3 regions of the Paenibacillus sp. JT31N11 genome follow, and region 2 is predicted to be linked to each of the others. Evidence: predicted binding sites of a transcription regulator. Region 2 holds the regulator's gene; each other region holds the start of a gene.

Region 1 (5,531 bases), on a different contig from region 2:
GGTCAATAGGCGCCGTTCCAGATCCACCTTATCCATTACTTGCGAAATGTACATCTTTTGAAAAGGAAGCACAAGTGCTTGAGTCGCCTCCAACGTCTGTCTGATCTGCTGCTGCGACAGGATCGTACCTTTGACCCCTGGAGTTGCGCCTACCAGCCCGACCGGCTTTCTGCGCAGAGCGGCGGTTTTGGTCGGAGTCGAAGCCCAGTCCAGAGCGTTTTTCAAGACACCGGGAATACCCGAATTGTACTCAGGGCTAACAATAATGATACCGTCGACCCGCTTAATCGCTTCGCGGAAGCGTTGGACGGGCTCAGGGCCGTCTCCATGATCTGTATCTTCGTTGTACAAGGGGAGATCCGCTATGGATATCGACTCGTAGACGATCGAGTCATCCAACTCGGGTATAGCAGCAGCAATCATGCGGTTGAACGAGTTTTCTCTTAAACTTCCTACTATCAATCCGACCTTCTTTGTTCTCCAATCAAGTGCCATCTTTGTTTCTCCTCCAATAACCTTTTGATTTTTAAACATCCGCTATCAGCCGATCAGAAGATATGGCCATTTCTGCATCAGCTGAGCGGAGTCTTGGTATTCACAACTTTATTAGCAAGCTTATCCTCCGAACCAGAGTCCTCCCGTAGTATCGAGGACTTGTTGCATCGACCCTGGCATGTTGCCGAAGCGAGTTTGTAACACTGAATAACGGGCACTTGACCCGCATAAAGCGTTTCGTGCCAGTTATCCCGGCCGTTCAAGGGTAAATATTCTGCCCAAGGCCGCATAGAAATTTCCTGCCATACGGCTGACGGGCGCTAGCTTCGCCGCATCTATTCTCCCGTCCTGCAGAATGTCTTCCGAGATCCGAAAACGGACCACGCGCGCGATCAACAGGTCACAACCCGGTGTTTCTTCCGTCCCTCCAAGTTCAATAGCATGTTCAAGAACACATTCCATCCGAAACTTTGACTCTGCAATCCCCGGAACCTTAACCGCTTCACTGTCGCTCGGCGTTAGCCCTGCAAGCACCACTTCACTTTCGTCAGGAGGCAAAGTCGCTGCGGTCTGATTAATATGTTCGACATTGGCCTCGTCAACGATGTGAACAACAAGCTCGCCCGTAGTAATGGCGTTTCGTGCCGTATCCTTCATCTCGCCATTCTTGCGCTGCACCGATAAGGATAAAAGCGGAGGACTGCTGGAAACGATTGAAAAATAGCTGAATGGCGCGCCATTCAATATCCCTTGCTCCGACAGCGTGGTAACGAATGCAATCGGGCGCGGAACGACGCTGCCGATGAGAAGCTTATAATTATCCCTGTCGCTTTGCACTTCCGGATCTATAGAAATCATATCGTTCCTCCTGATAAACACAATATACGGATATGCTGCCCTGGTTCAGAAAATCGTAAAGCTCTTTGTTCGGAAAATAAGATTCTCCTCTCATTCCCTTCATTGCCTGACCTCCTTCAGTTCACGGACTTGGATCGGATCCAGCTTCGCTTCGAGCTGCGCGCGGCGGGGTTCGAACCAGGATGGAAGCATCAATTTTTCTCCCAGAAATTCTGCATCCTCATCTCTGGAAAATCCCGGTGGATCCGTAGCGATCTCGAACAGGATCCCTCCGGCTTCCCGGAAATAAATCGCATTGAAATACTGACGGTCTTTAATTTCAGTCGGTTGGTAACCGGATTGAAGCACATGGTTTTGCCATTTTACATGCTCGTCAAAATCTTTGGCCCGCCAAGCAATATGGTGTACTGTACCGGCGCCGCCGGCTCCCAACTCCATATTGGTTACCGCCACGTCAATGAGGTTTCCAACATCAGCTGACGTTTGAAAACGCGCATAACCTTGATCCTCACCGACTTTCTTCATGCCAAGAATATGCTCCAGGGCGTCCATTGTTTTTGCCGGGTCGATACTAAAGAGGACGGCTCCGCCAAATCCTTTGATCGCTTTATCGGTGGGAACCCCGCCGAATGACCATTCGCTATTCGATCCTTCCGCCCGTTCCACGATTTCCAGCCGAAGCCCTTCCTTATCCGCGAACTGAAGATACTGCTCGGAGAATCTGAAAGCCTTCGTCACCGAGATGCCAAAGCGCTTAAGCCGATCTTCCCAGAAGCCGAGTGCGCCTGCCGGAACAACAAATGTGGTAATCCCCACTTGTCCGCCGCCAACCCGTCCCTTCCTGGAAGTGGGCCACGGGAAGAAGGTGATGATTGTGCCAGGGCTGCCGGCCTTGTTGCCGAAGTACAAATGATACACCTCCGGGGCGTCGAAGTTAATGGTTTTCTTCACAAGCCGAAGGCCAAGAATGCCTGCGTAAAAATCGACGTTCTCCTGCGGATTTCTTGCAAAAGCCGTAATATGGTGAATTCCTGTTGTTTGTAACGACATCATTAATCACTCCTATATGATTCGAATTTTTGTTTGCGGATTAAAATCATTTATTTTCATGTTCATTATCTTATTTTTAAGATATATGGCGGTGTTCGACTCTGCTGCCCGCTTTGGGCCCATTTACCCATTCTCTTCAGTGTATCAGTAGTTTCGTGCTTTCATCTAAGGTAAAAGTCTTCATTCGTGCCATACCTGCATGCACGAATAGCTTAAGTGATGTTTCGTGTTTTTCATCCAATTGTGTTGGCCCCGAAATCCGCCTCCTTTAATCTTTATTTTAAATATCTTTAATTAAAGATAATATATTTCCCGTATGATGTCAACCGTTTTTCTATTTCAGCGTATAGCCAGCATAACGTGAGATTTGCCGGATCTCCTAAACAAGTCAGTTGAAATTATAAACTTTTATTCCGAAAGACTGTATCGAACCCGTCACTCTCTTCATGACTCGGATGACCCTCAACCTCTATAATATTTGGTTCATGGTTTATGCAGTCGATTTTCGACGATCGAGTCCGGACTGACACGGTAGCTCTTAGCGAGTTCTTTCAGCCACTCCTACGACTTCTAGTCGGGAGCAGACGCTTATGACACCACACAACCTTCATTCAACACTTTGACAACAATTAGTCAACCACTGGTCACAATTCATTGTGAAAATAATCACAAATCAGCTTATACTATAAATATAAGTCAATTGGATCACTAAGGAAGAAGGGATACCTATGGTTGACAAGGATCAGAATAAATCGGGCGAACGTATAGCAAAACAGGAGAAACGCTTAATCATATTATGCATCGCTGTAGCGTTCATAATGCTGCTCGCTTTATCCCGGCGCATATTTTAAAACGAAATTGAATATGGGGCTGCAATTATTCATTTTATTTCATTATCAACAGGAGGGATTCAACCATGCTGCTTAGCGGATACGATCCGGTCATGTACAGCCGAATACTAACATCATTCACCCTCGCTTTTCACATTATTTATGCGACGGTCGGCGTCGGGGTGCCGCTTATGATCGCACTTGCGGAGTGGATCGGTATCAGACGCAATGACGCTCACTACCTGCTCCTGGCCAGACGTTGGGCGCGCGGGTTCGTCATCACCGTGGCAGTCGGCGTTGTGACGGGAACTGCTATCGGACTGCAGCTCAGTCTGCTCTGGCCCAGCTTCATGCGCGTAGCCGGCCAATCCATCGCGCTGCCGCTGTTTATGGAGACCTTCGCTTTCTTCTTCGAAGCGATTTTTCTTGGAATCTACCTGTACACCTGGGACCGCTTCAAGAATAAAATGGTTCACTTCTGGCTGCTCGTGCCTGTTGTGATCGGATCATCCGCATCGGCGTTCTTCATTACAGTCGTCAATGCATTCATGAATGCGCCAGCCGGCGTAACGGTCGTAGATGGCGCGATTACCGATATTTCACCGTTCGGGGCAATGTTGAGCCCGGCTATGCCGACCAAAGTCTCGCATGTCCTGATCACTGCTTACACGACATGCGCCTTCGCGCTTGCCGCCATTGCCGCTTTTTCGCTGCTGAAGGGCCGCAATCACGTCTATCACAAAAAAGCGCTGAAGATGACGATGGTATCCGCCTTTGTTTTCCTTATCGGCAGCGCAGTCATTGGCGATTTATCCGGTAAATACCTGGCGAACTACCAGCCGGAGAAGCTGGCCGCCATGGAATGGCATTTTGAAACCTCTTCGCAGGCCCCCCTTGTGCTCGGCGGTATCCTGGATGCGAATAATAACATTAAATACGGGCTGAAAATCCCCTATGCCCTCAGTATATTGGCTCATGGACTGCCTAACGCGGAAGTTACGGGGCTTAACGATATTCCCGATGACGAGGAGCCGCCGCTGTGGATCCATTATCTGTTTGATATCAAAATGGGCTTTGTCGCCTTGATGGTTCTGATCTCGGTTGTATTCATGCTGGTGCTGTGGCGCAAACGCCATCTTGCTTACACGAACAAATGGCTGCTGCGCGCCATTGTGCTTGCCGCCCCGGTCTCGATGCTGACGATCGAGCATGGCTGGATATTCGCAGAGGTTGGACGCCAGCCATGGATTCTGCATGGCATCATGAAGACCTCCGAAGGCGCCACAACCTCGGATCATGTGGATACGATGCTGATCGTGTTCACCGCCTTGTACGCTGTGCTCGGCTTCACCTCCGTGCGTGTGCTGATCAAGATGTTCAAAAGCAATCATGTGGAGGATGAAATGAAAGCCAGAGGGATTGAGGAGGGCGATGGACAATGAGTTATGAAGTGCTTGGCATATCCGTACTCTGGGTCTTTCTGTTCGGCTATCTCATTGTGGCCTCCATCGACTTCGGCGCCGGATTCTTCAGCTATTACAGCACGATTACGGGGAAACGCCATCTGATCCAAAACATCATTGAACGGTACTTGTCGCCGGTGTGGGAAGTAACCAACGTCTTTCTCGTCTTCTTCTTCGTCGGCATCGTCGGCTTCTTCCCGGATACCGCCTATTATTACGGAACCGCCTTGCTGGTTCCCGGGAGCGTTGCGATTGTGCTGCTGGCTGTCCGCGGCGCTTATTATGCCTTCAGCGCTTACGGCTCCAAGAAGAATAACCGCTTCTATATCATGCTTTACGGAGCAAGCGGCCTGCTTATACCGGCGGCATTATCTACCGTGATGACCATTTCCGAGGGCGGCTACATCGCTGTCGATGCCAATGGCAAGGTCAGCTTCCTGTTCAGCAGGCTGCTCACCAGCAGCTACTCCTGGACTGTCGTACTGCTGGCTCTCGTAAGTGTGCTGTATATCTCGGCAATGTTCCTGAGCTACTATGCCAATCGCGCGAATGACCGCAATGCTTTTGAAGTGGTGCGCAAGTATGCGCTCGCCTGGAGCGGACCGACCATATTAAGCAGCCTGCTTGTTTTTTTCGCAATCCGCAATCACAATCCGGAGCATTTCCGGCAGATGCAGTCCTATGCCTGGATGTTTGTCCTGTCATTCGCCTGCTTTCTGATTGCCGTCTATCTGTTATATACACGCAAAAGATTGGGTCTTTCCTTTATCTTCGTCATGCTGCAGTTTGGGTTCGCATTCTTCGGGTACGGAGCAGCACATTTGCCTTATATATT
Region 2 (5,531 bases):
TTTCTTGCCAACCTCGAGCGTACCCAGCTCCTTCTCCTGCCATACGGTCTTCGCGCCGTTCACAGTTCCCAGCTTCAATGCCTCATACGCTGGAATAACGGTGGGATCGCCGGAGATGCCTTTATGAATCAAAGCGGCCAACCGGATTTCGTCGAACAGATCCAGATTATTATTGCTGGCTGCGCTATCGGTCCCCAAGGAAACCGTAACACCTGCCTGAATCAATTCCGGTACGCGTGCTACACCGCTAGCAAGCTTCAGATTGCTGGCCGGATTATGCGATACACCGACATTTTTCGCGGCAAGCAGGGAAATTTCCTCATCCGTCAAATGTACGGCATGCGCAACGAACGACGGACGCGAGAAGAATCCGAGCTTATCCAGATGCTCGACAGGGCGGCAGCCGTATTCATTCACATTCTGCTGCACCTCTGCAGCCGTCTCGGACATATGGGTATGTAACGGGACATCGAGCTCATGCGCCGCATCTATTATGCGTTCAATATAATCGGGAGGACAAGTATAGGGTGCATGCGGGGACATCATAGTGGTGATTCGTCCATCCGCTTTGCCGTTCCAGTCTCTGGCGAAGCTCTTGGCTTCCTCCAGCTTGGCCGTCTGCACATCCGGCGGGCATAAGCCGATAACGCCGCGCGTCAACACCCCTCTGATACCCGATTGCTCCACAACCTCGGCCACGATATTCATCCGGTCGTACATATCCACAAAGGTCGTGGTGCCGGATTTCAACATCTCGATCACGGCAAGGGAAGTACCCCACCGGGTATCCTCATCGATATACTTGCCCTCCATTGGCCACATCTTCTGCTCCAGCCATACCTGGAGATTCTGATCATCCGAGTAGCCGCGCAGCAGCGACATTGCCGCATGACCATGCGTATTTATCAGGCCAGGCATGAAGATGAGGCCGCTTCCGTCCATACGCAGCGCGCCTTCCGGCAGCGGGCTTGGCGGCTGTTCGCCCAGATAAGTGATGAGGTCATTTTCAACCACCATATGCCCCTTCAACACGGGAGCCTTTTCGTTCATTGTCACAAAGGTGCCGTTCTCAATCCATAACCGGTTCATCCGTTTCGTCCCCTTCTTTTTCCAGGTAATAGGCCAAGCTTAGCAGCTCCGTCGTAAAATCGGCATAATGGATACGAACATGCTCCGGGACGCGAAGGATCGTGGGGGCAAAATTCAAAATGCCCTCCACACCGGCTTCCACAAATCCGTCCGCTACATTCTGCGCTTCTGCAGCAGGTACCGTAATGATGCCGATGCGGATATTGCGGGCAACGACGATATCCTTCAACTGATCCATGGGCATGACGACCAGACTGTTGATCGCTACCCCGATCATGGCCGGATTAGCGTCAAAAACAGCGGTAATTTTCATATTATCTTTTAAATACGTATTGTAATTGCACAAAGCCCGACCCAGGTTGCCGGCACCGACAAGTCCGACATTCAGACCTTGGTCGAGCTTGAGGATTTGGCGGATTTTCTCTATCAGATAGGATACATCATAACCGATCCCCTTGCGTCCAAATTCACCGAAGTAGGCGAGATCCTTGCGGATTTGGGCCGGATTCAGATCCAGTTTGTTCCCAAGCTCCTGGGAGGAAACCGTCTGCACGTCCCTCTTGCTCAAATCGCTGAGAACCTGCAAATAAACCGGGAGCCTGCGGACGACTGCTTCGGATATTTTCTTCATGACTTCACCCCTTCTTGACCTACGGACAGCCATTCCCCGATTCGCGGAACGATCTGTTCCAAGTGCATATGCTCAATCTTCGGCCCTGGAAGCGAGTAAAGAAAATACTTGCCATAATACGTATCGATGACCCGTGTATCATAAATCAGGACAATCCCCCGGTCCCGGTTGGTGCGGACCAACCGTCCGAACCCCTGCTTGAAACGGATAACCGCCTGGGGAATGGACAGTTTCATGAATGGATTCTGCTTCTGCTCCTGCAGCAGCTCCGATTTGGCTTCAACGAGCGGATGATTGGGTGGTTGAAAAGGCAGCCTCACAATAGCCAGGCAGGTGAGCGCATCGCCGGGAATATCAACCCCTTCCCAGAAGCTGCTCGTTCCCAGCAGCACCGATGCCGCCTGCTGCTGAAATCTGCGCGTAAGCTTGCTGCGGTTCCCGCTGTCAATTCCCTGTCCGAGCAGTTGAATTCCGCTTGGAGCCAGCAATTCCTTGAGCGGATCATAGACCTGGCGCAGCATCCGGTAGGAGGTAAACAAAACCAGCATTCTCCCTTTTGTCTGGATAGCGGCTTCGGCCAATGATTTGATCAGCATTTCATTAAACAGCGGATCACCCGCCGCTCCCTTCAATACGGGAAAATTGCGCGGAATGATGACCAGCGCCTGATCCCGGTAATTAAATGGAGATGGCAGCTGAACCGTTTTAAGCCGTCCGCTTTGTTCATCCTGGTTCAGGCCCAGCTGCTCACAGGCATATTGGAAGGACTTCTGCACCGACAATGTCGCCGAGGTCAGCACAACGCTCCGTTTCAAATCAAAAAAATAATTGCGCAGCTGCTCGCTGACATTGGCAGGCACGGCGTACAAATGAATGGACTTGGCCCGATAATTATTATTCGCTTCGATCCAGTAAACCATTTCCTTCTTGTCGGCCTTCATAAACTGGCGAAGATCATCCCTTGCTCTGGCCAGATCCTTGACCGTGCCGCTCAAATCCGTAACAAGCGCGGCAATTCCTGAATCATCCAGCTCCTCTTTGATCTCGGTGAAGAGCTTATCCAATGGCCGGATAATTTGGCTCAGATAACCATGGACAACCTCTTCCGCAGCCTGTGCTTCCGACCATTGACCCGGCAGTTGGCTGCTGCGCAGACGCAGTACCAGCTGGCCGGATTCGCCTGAAGCCTCCTGAGCCATTGCGCTTCCCGGCTTGCCGCCTGCCGCACCGAAGCCCAGAAAGGTGAACAGCATATCAAACAAGCGGTCCCATTCATCGCGGAGTTCCCCAAATACGGGCACGACTTCGTCGATTTGCTCCCGCCATTTGGCCGTACGTTCCATATCTTCATTGGACAGCTTGTGCCTAAGCTGAATAAGCTGGCCATTACGCGCATCTTTGCATAAGCGGCCAATGGGATGCTGAACGGTATGATAGGAAACCTGGGTTCCCAGATGCTTGCCCGCCACTTCCTCCAAATGATGCGCCTCGTCCACAATCAGATGATCGTAACCGGGAAGCAGGCGGTGATCGGCGCGGATATCCGTAAACAGCATGGAGTGGTTCGTGATCACGACATCCGCGATGTTGGCCTCCTGCTTGGCCCGGTGGTAATAACAGCGCTTGAACCAGGGACAGCTGCGGTTAAGGCAGGAGTCGGCATCGCTTGATACCGTGCTCCAGAAATCGCTGCCCCTGTTGCCGAAATTAAGCTCCTCCTGGTCGCCATGCTCCGTCTCGCTCAGCCATACCACCATCTGAGCCGCCGTGATCCTGTCTTCATTGCGCGAAGCAAAATCCTGCGTTTGCACCTTGGCTTCATATTTTCGCAGGCAAAGATAATTCCCGCGGCCTTTAAAAACAGCCGCCCTGAAAGGATAAGGCATAACGGATTGCAGCAGCGGCAGATCGCGCTGGCGGAGCTGTTCCTGAAGATTAATGGTATGTGTGCTGACGACTATCTTTTTGCCCTGCTGGACACCATAGTATAGAGCCGGTATCAAATAACCCAGCGATTTCCCCGTGCCTGTGCCTGCTTCTATCATCAAATGATGGTCGTGCTCGAAGGCATCGATCACTTCCTGAAACATCATATTCTGGGGCTCCCGCTCCTCGTAACCGGGATTCAGAGCGCGAATTCCATCTTTTATATGCGTCAAAAAGTCATCGAACGACCAGTCATGAACCGACTCCGCCTCACCCGCCTCGCTTCGTGGAGGCTGCTCCTCCGTCCATTCACCCGCCTTCATGGCAAATTGGCGAAAGTACGTATAAGCATCCAGATCAACGGAAGCCTGCATTTCCTTAATCGTTACCATTTGCCCGATAAACCAAGCCATATCGTCAATATCGTCATCAAATAAGCTGACTAGCCGCTCAAGCGTCATAAGCGGAAGCTGTTCCAGCTTCTTGTAGCACTCAATGAACAGCTCAGCCGTCGCCATTGCATCGCTGTCCGCCCGGTGATGCTGATCATGATCAATGCCGAATAATTCCGTAACCGCACCCAGCTGATACGTGGTGAGTGTCGGATATAGGACACGCAGCAAGTCGATGGTATCCAGTCTTCTTCCGGCAAAAGGCATATAGCCGCTGCGGTCGAGCGCCGAGCTCAGAAAACCGGCGTCAAAGCCGACATTATGCGCGACCAGAACAGCGTCATCCAGCAGAGGAATGAGCTCCAGGAGCACATCCTCCACCGATGGCGCATTTTGAACCATGGATTCATCGATTCCGGTTAATTGGGTAATAAATGGCGGGATCGCAATGGTGGGCTTGACGAATGAATTATAAGAACGGGATATTTGCATCGCTTCATCTATAATAACAAGTCCAACCTGTATAATCTCATCGCCGGCACTATGTCCGGTCGTTTCCAAATCCAGTACCGCATAATTCATCCGGCTATTACGTCCTTTCGCAAAAACTAAAGCTGCCCGCTCCCGAAATATAACGACAAGTGGCCGGCCGAATGCTGCTGGCAGGACTTGATATTGGAGATGGGATCGGGAAATTCGGGATCGGATTCATGCGCTTTTACAAAATAACGCTCAGCCTGCTCCAAATTCATCCTGACAGCCTGTATGCATCCCAGCGCATTGAGTCCGAGAGCCCGCCATTTGGGATTATCCGTTATTTCAACAAGCAGTTGAAAATGCCGCTGGGCCTCGTGCCATTCCTGAAGATGCATAAAGGACATTCCCAGAAAAAGCTTTGCCTCATTATGCTCGGGTGAATAATGCAGGGCTTCCGTAAAATGCTCGGCAGCTTCTTTGAACATAAACAGTTTAAAGTATCCTTCGCCCCTGGTCATCGCCTGCTCAGACGCTGTCTCGTCATTCTCTCCGGCCGCATCTTGTGCAGGACACACAGCCGCTTCAGAAGGAGCAAACGGATGCTGCTGCAGCTGAAGGTACTTCTCGGCTTCCTGCAGGCTTGCAAGCTCCTCTGAAGGCGCTGTGGCAGCCGTCATAGCCGGAGCTTGAAGCTGAGCGGACTGCAGCTCGCGGAAATCAGCCATTTTCTCTTCAAACTGCAGCCAATGCTCAATGAAGCAGTCGCTGAATTCCTTCAGGAAAGCAAGCTTTTCATCCAATTGTTTTTTTTGCGCGGCATTTGCATGAGGATAATGAATCATAATTTCGTCCAACGTTTCATGCAGCGTTCCAAACACCTGTTTAATCATCGCCTGCATCCCACCTTCACTTGATATCGTGAATTTGTTATGCTCATTCTTTGCCCCGGCCCCTGTTTTCATACCCCATCCCAGAGGTTACACAGGCTTGGCATTGCATGCGGCGAGGATTGGACA
Region 3 (5,531 bases), on a different contig from region 2:
AGCCGTTTCCATGAAACGGAAGGGACGGTTGACTTCCGCAATCATCTGCAAATTCCTTCCGTCACCAGCGGCGACGTTATTGCCAGGAAATCCCCGATTATCGACGGCATCCCGGGATACGATGTTTACGGCAATCTGATCACGCCCAAAGCGCCGGCTGATATCCTGCTGGTAGCCAAGTCGGGCGTAGAGCTGACTCCACAGGGGGCCATTATCGCCAGAAAAGAAGGACGCCCGCGGATAACGGGAACCAAAATCAAAGTCTTTGATATCTCGACAGCGTATACCGTCTCCGGCGATGTGGACATTGAAACGGGCAATATTGTCTTCTCCGGCGATGTGATCGTATATGGCAATGTAACCGACAATATGATTATTGAATCTCTGGAGAATGTATATGTCATTGGCAGTGTCTTCAATGCGACCATCACAGCAACGGGATGCATCCATATCCGGGGGAATGTAATGGGCAGCAAGCTGTATTCGGGATACTTCGGTGTCATGTTCAACCGTTTATACAACACCTCGAAGCTGCTGAGCAAGCAGATCGAGAAGCTGCTGATCGGCTCCCAGGTGCTGGAGCAAGCGATCCAGTCACGTGACCAGACGGTTAAATACGGACAGATTGTGCTGCTGCTATTGGAGAAGAAAATGAAGGATATACCGGGGCTAATCAAGGATCTGCTATCCGTGGTCGCCAATATCCGTCATCTGAAGAAAGAAGAGTACCAGAAGCTGATGGAAATGGCGGCGGTTTTCCTGAAGCCCTCGCAGCTCATTGAGTCGGCCACCAGAAATGGCGTCCAGAGCTTCTTGTCCCTATTGACGGACGCCCATCAGGAGGTGGCCCGCATGCAGGAGGCACTGGTCAATATTACCATCAATCAATGCCATAACAGCGAGCTCAAATCCAATGGCGATATTTTGATCCAGCGCGACGGAGTTCTTGTCAGTGATTTGTACTCGGCCGGCAATATATCCTTCAAGCATCGGCTGGCCGTTTGCCGCGGTTCAAGGCTGGAAGCCGAAGGGGATATCACGGCGAAGATTGTAGGAGGGCAGACCGGAGCGGCCACGCTGCTGAAGGCCAAGAGGCGGGTCAGCGTCGTCAGAATGCACTCGGGAAGAGTCTCTATCGGGAATTACAGTAAGGAAATTCTGGAGTCTGTCGAAAATACAACCTTTGATATCGATAACATGATGCAGGCTTAATCTGATTTCTTCTATATTAAGCACCCCGTGAAAGTGGTGGAATCTTGGTGACTCCGACTGTTCGGCAATATCAATATGTAGGCATGAGAGTAAATAAAAATATGTACAACCAAATGGGTGCCTTGATTGTGCCTGCTTTTTCCCGGCTCACACGAAAAAATCTGAAGCGGCTCATTCAACATCAAATTATGCTGAAGGAAGAGGATATTGAAGATCTTCCGGTCCTGCACCTGCTGAATTCGGCTATTGTGGAAATCAAGGACGTCTTTCATCAGGTCCGGCACTTCGATGAGATTCCGTTTGCGCATGTCCGCAATACGATGGTGCCGATCATTGTGGATATGAGCAACCATATTTATTTAAAGCAGGTTTTCACCTATTTCGGCGAAAATGATGAATATACCTACCGTCATATTATCGCAGTTGCGCTGATTGCCCGTTTAATCGGCAAAGTGAAGGGTCTTGGCGAAGAGGAATTGCTGGATCTGACCATCGCGGGCTTCCTGCATGATATCGGAAAAGCGAAAGTCCCTGAAGCGATCATGAATAAACCGGGCAAGCTGACGCCTGAAGAATTTGATGAAATGAAGAAGCATACGCTTTACGGGTACGAACTGATCAGGCAAACGCCGGGGCTTGCGCAGCGGCACGCCTTGGTGGCTCTGGAGCATCATGAGCGCGAGGACGGAAGCGGATATCCGCATGGCATCAAGGGAGAGCAGATGGACCCTTTCAGCAAAATCGTAGCCGTCGCGGACGTCTTTCACGCGATGATCTCGAAGCGGGTCTACAAGAAACAGGTTCCTTTCTATCAGGTGCTGCTGGAAATGTCGCAAAATGCCTATGGGCTGCTCGATCCGGAGATAACGTTATGCTTTCTCGCGCGTATCATGGACATGCTGATTGGCAGCGAGGTCTGCCTCTCCAATGGACAGCGGGGCAATATTATTCTGATTCATGCCAATGATCCCTTGAGTCCCCTTGTCGAGGTGAAAGGCCAGTATCTGGATTTAAGCAAAGACAAATCGGTCCATGTGGAGCAGATCGTATAACGGGGAGGCTGCCTGTTTTTTTTCAACGGGCCTTCCTATATGGTTGTTCTGCAATCGGAGAGGAATGAATATACAAAAATAACGGCAAATAGGACGCTTCAGACAACCGCAGTGTGAAGAACAAGCCGCCGCCTTATGTGAAAAGGGGGAATGGAATGCTGCAGAAAATCAGGGTAATGGGTCTTGAGTCGAAATATTCCACCTTATCTTTTATTTCGGTTACGGGCGTCATTATTCTGCATCTGATCCATTGGGCCTTGGCTCCGCTCATAATGGGCGCGACAGCGGGGATGCAGTTGCAGCATCGGGATATGGAAGGCCACGGCTCCGTCATTATGGATGTGCTCATTCTCGTGCTGTTTCTTGTCAATATAATCAGTATGTATTTTGCCTGCAGGCAGCTGGCATTAGCCTGGAGGAAACGCGCCAATCTGACGCGGCATACTTATTTATGCAGCGCTGTCTCCGTTATTGTCCTGTCTATAGGTGTATACACCATGTTTTCTCTGTAATTGGCTCCGTATTCAAATAGAGGACCGCCTGGCAAAATTGCCGGCGGTCCTCTATTTGATTTTGGCCAGCGGCAAGGTTGGTTTGCAAAAGACAATAAAAAGCGCTGGCAAGGGCTGTGAATATGAGCCCGTCATCGCTGCATCAGCATTTCAAAGAAAGTTACCGCCATGAGTCTCCTGCAGTATCAGAAGCAAATAAGACTGCAGAAGGCCCGCCGTCTGCTGCTTACGGAAACGTCGCGGAAGCTGCGGATGCGGCCTTTCAGGCAGGTTATGAAAGTCCTTTCCAATTCAGCAGGAAATATGCCCGAATGTTCGGTCTGCCCCCGGTTAGCGATATGAATCGACTTCGCAATTCTTTAAGTGCCGTACCTGAAGAATAAATGCGGTTCTCTCCACTATTCATCATCCATGAATTCCGATAACAGGAGCCAACAAATGTTAAACGGTTACAATTTACATCTGGGATAAGCAAGGAACAACACCATAGCCCTCATGTTAAAAAATAACCGGCAGCGCGAGATGCGCCCAGCCGGTTTTCTTGTTGAAAAATTCTCATTGGCCGAGGTAGAATAAGCAGCCTGACTATCCCGTATAATAAATCCAGATCCGCCATAAAAACAAAAGATCTGACATTTTGTTTTGGGGATGCAAAATTCGTCGTTTAGGTATACAATAGATACAGATGTGACCATGTCGTTCGCATCAGTCTGGATACGGCGCGCCTCTATGATTCTATGTGAAGATTTTCACTAAGAAGGCTGATAGATGAAAAATTATTACATTCCGACTGATTAGAAGAGTATCCGTTTTCAGCAGCGAGCCGGCACTATTTATTTGAATGAAGGAGGAAACGTGCAAATGTCAGAAACAACTGTACAACAAACAGAAGTTACCGCAGTACAAGCAGCTGCCAAGCCGGATGTGCTGGATCAACTGCTAAAGCCGGAAGTACAAGAGTCCTTAACGGTATTGGTGGAACAACTGCCGAAGCTTACCGAAATGATGACTCTGCTTACCAAAACGTATGATCTTGCTTCAAAAGTGGCAACGGACCGCGTGCTTATTCAAGATATGGTCGGAGGCCTTCAAGAGGTGGTAAAGCCGCTTGAGAAGAAAGTCAAAGGCTACGCATCTGCCGTTATCGAAGCGAATGACCGCGCTGAGCAAAGCGAAGCAACCATCGGTTTGTTTGGCATGCTTAAGCTGCTGAAAGATCCGGAGCTTCAGAAAATGCTTCGTTTCAGCCAAGCTTACCTGGATATTCTGGGCGAAAGAAATAAAAAAGACGAATAGATTAATCATTCAGAACGGAGGATGAACGTGAGTAAACATATTCTTATATTGGGCGGCGGTTACGGCGGCTTGTTGAGCGCTCTTTCGGCACGTGAGCATCTGTCGGCAGAAGAGGCTACAATCACAGTCATTAACCGTGTTCCTTCACATCAAATCATCACGGAACTGCACCGTCTTGCGGCGGGCAATGTGGAAGAGAAGGCGGTTGCCCTGCCTTTGGAGAAGCTGCTTAAAGGCAAGCAAATCAACGTTAAAGTCGGCACGGTTCAAAAAATCGATGTCGCAGGCCGTTCAGTGAAGCTTGAGGGCGGAGAATCCTATCGTTATGATTCCCTGGTTCTTGCTCTGGGCAGCGAAACGAACTACTTCGGTATTCCGGGACTGCAGGAAAACAGCCTGACTCTGAAATCCGTACAGGACGCCAACCGCGTCTACGCGCATGTTGAAGACCGCATCCGCGAATACAGCAAAACCAAAAACAAAGCGGACGCTACTTTCGTTATCGGCGGCGGCGGACTTACAGGCGTGGAGCTTGTGGGCGAGCTGGCGGATGAGCTTCCAGGCATCTGCCGCAAGAACGGCGTAGATTTTGCCGATATTTCGCTGTATCTTGTTGAGGCTATGCCAAGCATTCTGCCGATTTTCTCGGCCGATCTGATTGCGCGTGCAACTTCAAGCCTTGAGCAGCGCGGCGTTAAGTTCCTGACAGGCCTTGCCATCACAGAAGTGAACGGATCTGTTGTCAGCCTGAAAGACGGCCAAACGATCGATACGAGCACGCTGGTATGGACAGGCGGCGTTCAAGGCAGCACGTTGGTTGCCGAAAGCGGCGTAGAAGTAAACCGCGGCCGTGCCACGGTCAATGAATTCCTGCAATCCGTATCCCATCCGGAAGTATTCCTTGCCGGCGACTGTGCGGTTGTCTTTGGTCCCGAGGGCCGTCCTTACCCGCCGACAGCACAGCTGGCCTGGCAAATGGGCGAGCTTGCCGGCGCCAACATCGCAGCTTTCTTCAACGGCAGCAGCATGGACACGTTCAATCCGGTATTCTCCGGTACTCTGGCGAGTCTCGGACGCAAAGATGGAATCGGCAGCATTGGCGGCAGCGGCATCGAGCTGAAAGGCACGCCGGCTTCCCTGATGAAAAAAGCGAGCAATGCCCGCTACCTGGCTCATATCAACGGCTTGTTCTCACTCGCTTATTAAGATTCACCAGCGGCACATTTCTATTCATACCGGCAGCGCCGATTTCAGCTTCCTGAAATCGGCGCTGTTTTTTATAAAAAAACCACTTATCTATTCCCGGCTGCAGCGGGAAGGTAAGTGGTTGGTTGCATTTTGACCGTAAATTATAAAATTAGATTGCCTGCGAGAACGAGCTGCATTCCTCGGAGCAATAATGATTGTGCAGGGTTTCGCATTCGTCGCAGATAATATGCTGGTGATGGCAGAGATCATT

The links. The regulator Rex, encoded in region 2, represses fermentation and respiration genes when NADH is low (regulators of the CRP and FNR family bind a similar motif). The targets are predictions, from matches to a motif close to TTGTGAAATATTTCACAA.
Region 1: the regulator Rex is predicted to act here: its motif matches at 3,058-3,075, upstream of AC0YNV_RS17775 (cytochrome ubiquinol oxidase subunit I).
Region 3: the regulator Rex is predicted to act here: its motif matches at 3,514-3,531, upstream of AC0YNV_RS00525 (DUF1641 domain-containing protein).

The regions. Positions count from the first base shown of each region.
Region 1 covers NZ_JBWDNQ010000004.1:423,804-429,334, reverse strand. Annotated here, with positions in the region: gene AC0YNV_RS17795 (NADPH-dependent FMN reductase) at 1-495, opposite strand, end outside; partial or broken gene AC0YNV_RS17790 (NAD(P)H:quinone oxidoreductase, type IV) at 585-696, opposite strand; gene AC0YNV_RS17785 (flavin reductase family protein) at 742-1,353, opposite strand; gene AC0YNV_RS17780 (ring-cleaving dioxygenase) at 1,453-2,403, opposite strand; gene AC0YNV_RS17775 (cytochrome ubiquinol oxidase subunit I) at 3,320-4,675, shown strand; gene AC0YNV_RS17770 (cytochrome d ubiquinol oxidase subunit II) at 4,672-5,531, shown strand, end outside.
Region 2 covers NZ_JBWDNQ010000002.1:355,732-361,262, forward strand. Annotated here, with positions in the region: gene AC0YNV_RS09640 (amidohydrolase) at 1-1,089, opposite strand, end outside; gene AC0YNV_RS09645 (redox-sensing transcriptional repressor Rex) at 1,070-1,720, opposite strand; gene dinG (ATP-dependent DNA helicase DinG) at 1,717-4,620, opposite strand; gene AC0YNV_RS09655 (tetratricopeptide repeat protein) at 4,647-5,405, opposite strand.
Region 3 covers NZ_JBWDNQ010000001.1:107,406-112,936, forward strand. Annotated here, with positions in the region: gene AC0YNV_RS00505 (DUF342 domain-containing protein) at 1-1,212, shown strand, start outside; gene AC0YNV_RS00510 (HD domain-containing phosphohydrolase) at 1,314-2,264, shown strand; gene AC0YNV_RS00515 (hypothetical protein) at 2,420-2,776, shown strand; partial or broken gene AC0YNV_RS00520 (helix-turn-helix transcriptional regulator) at 2,881-3,159, shown strand; gene AC0YNV_RS00525 (DUF1641 domain-containing protein) at 3,638-4,072, shown strand; gene AC0YNV_RS00530 (NAD(P)/FAD-dependent oxidoreductase) at 4,100-5,278, shown strand; gene trhO (oxygen-dependent tRNA uridine(34) hydroxylase TrhO) at 5,430-5,531, opposite strand, start outside.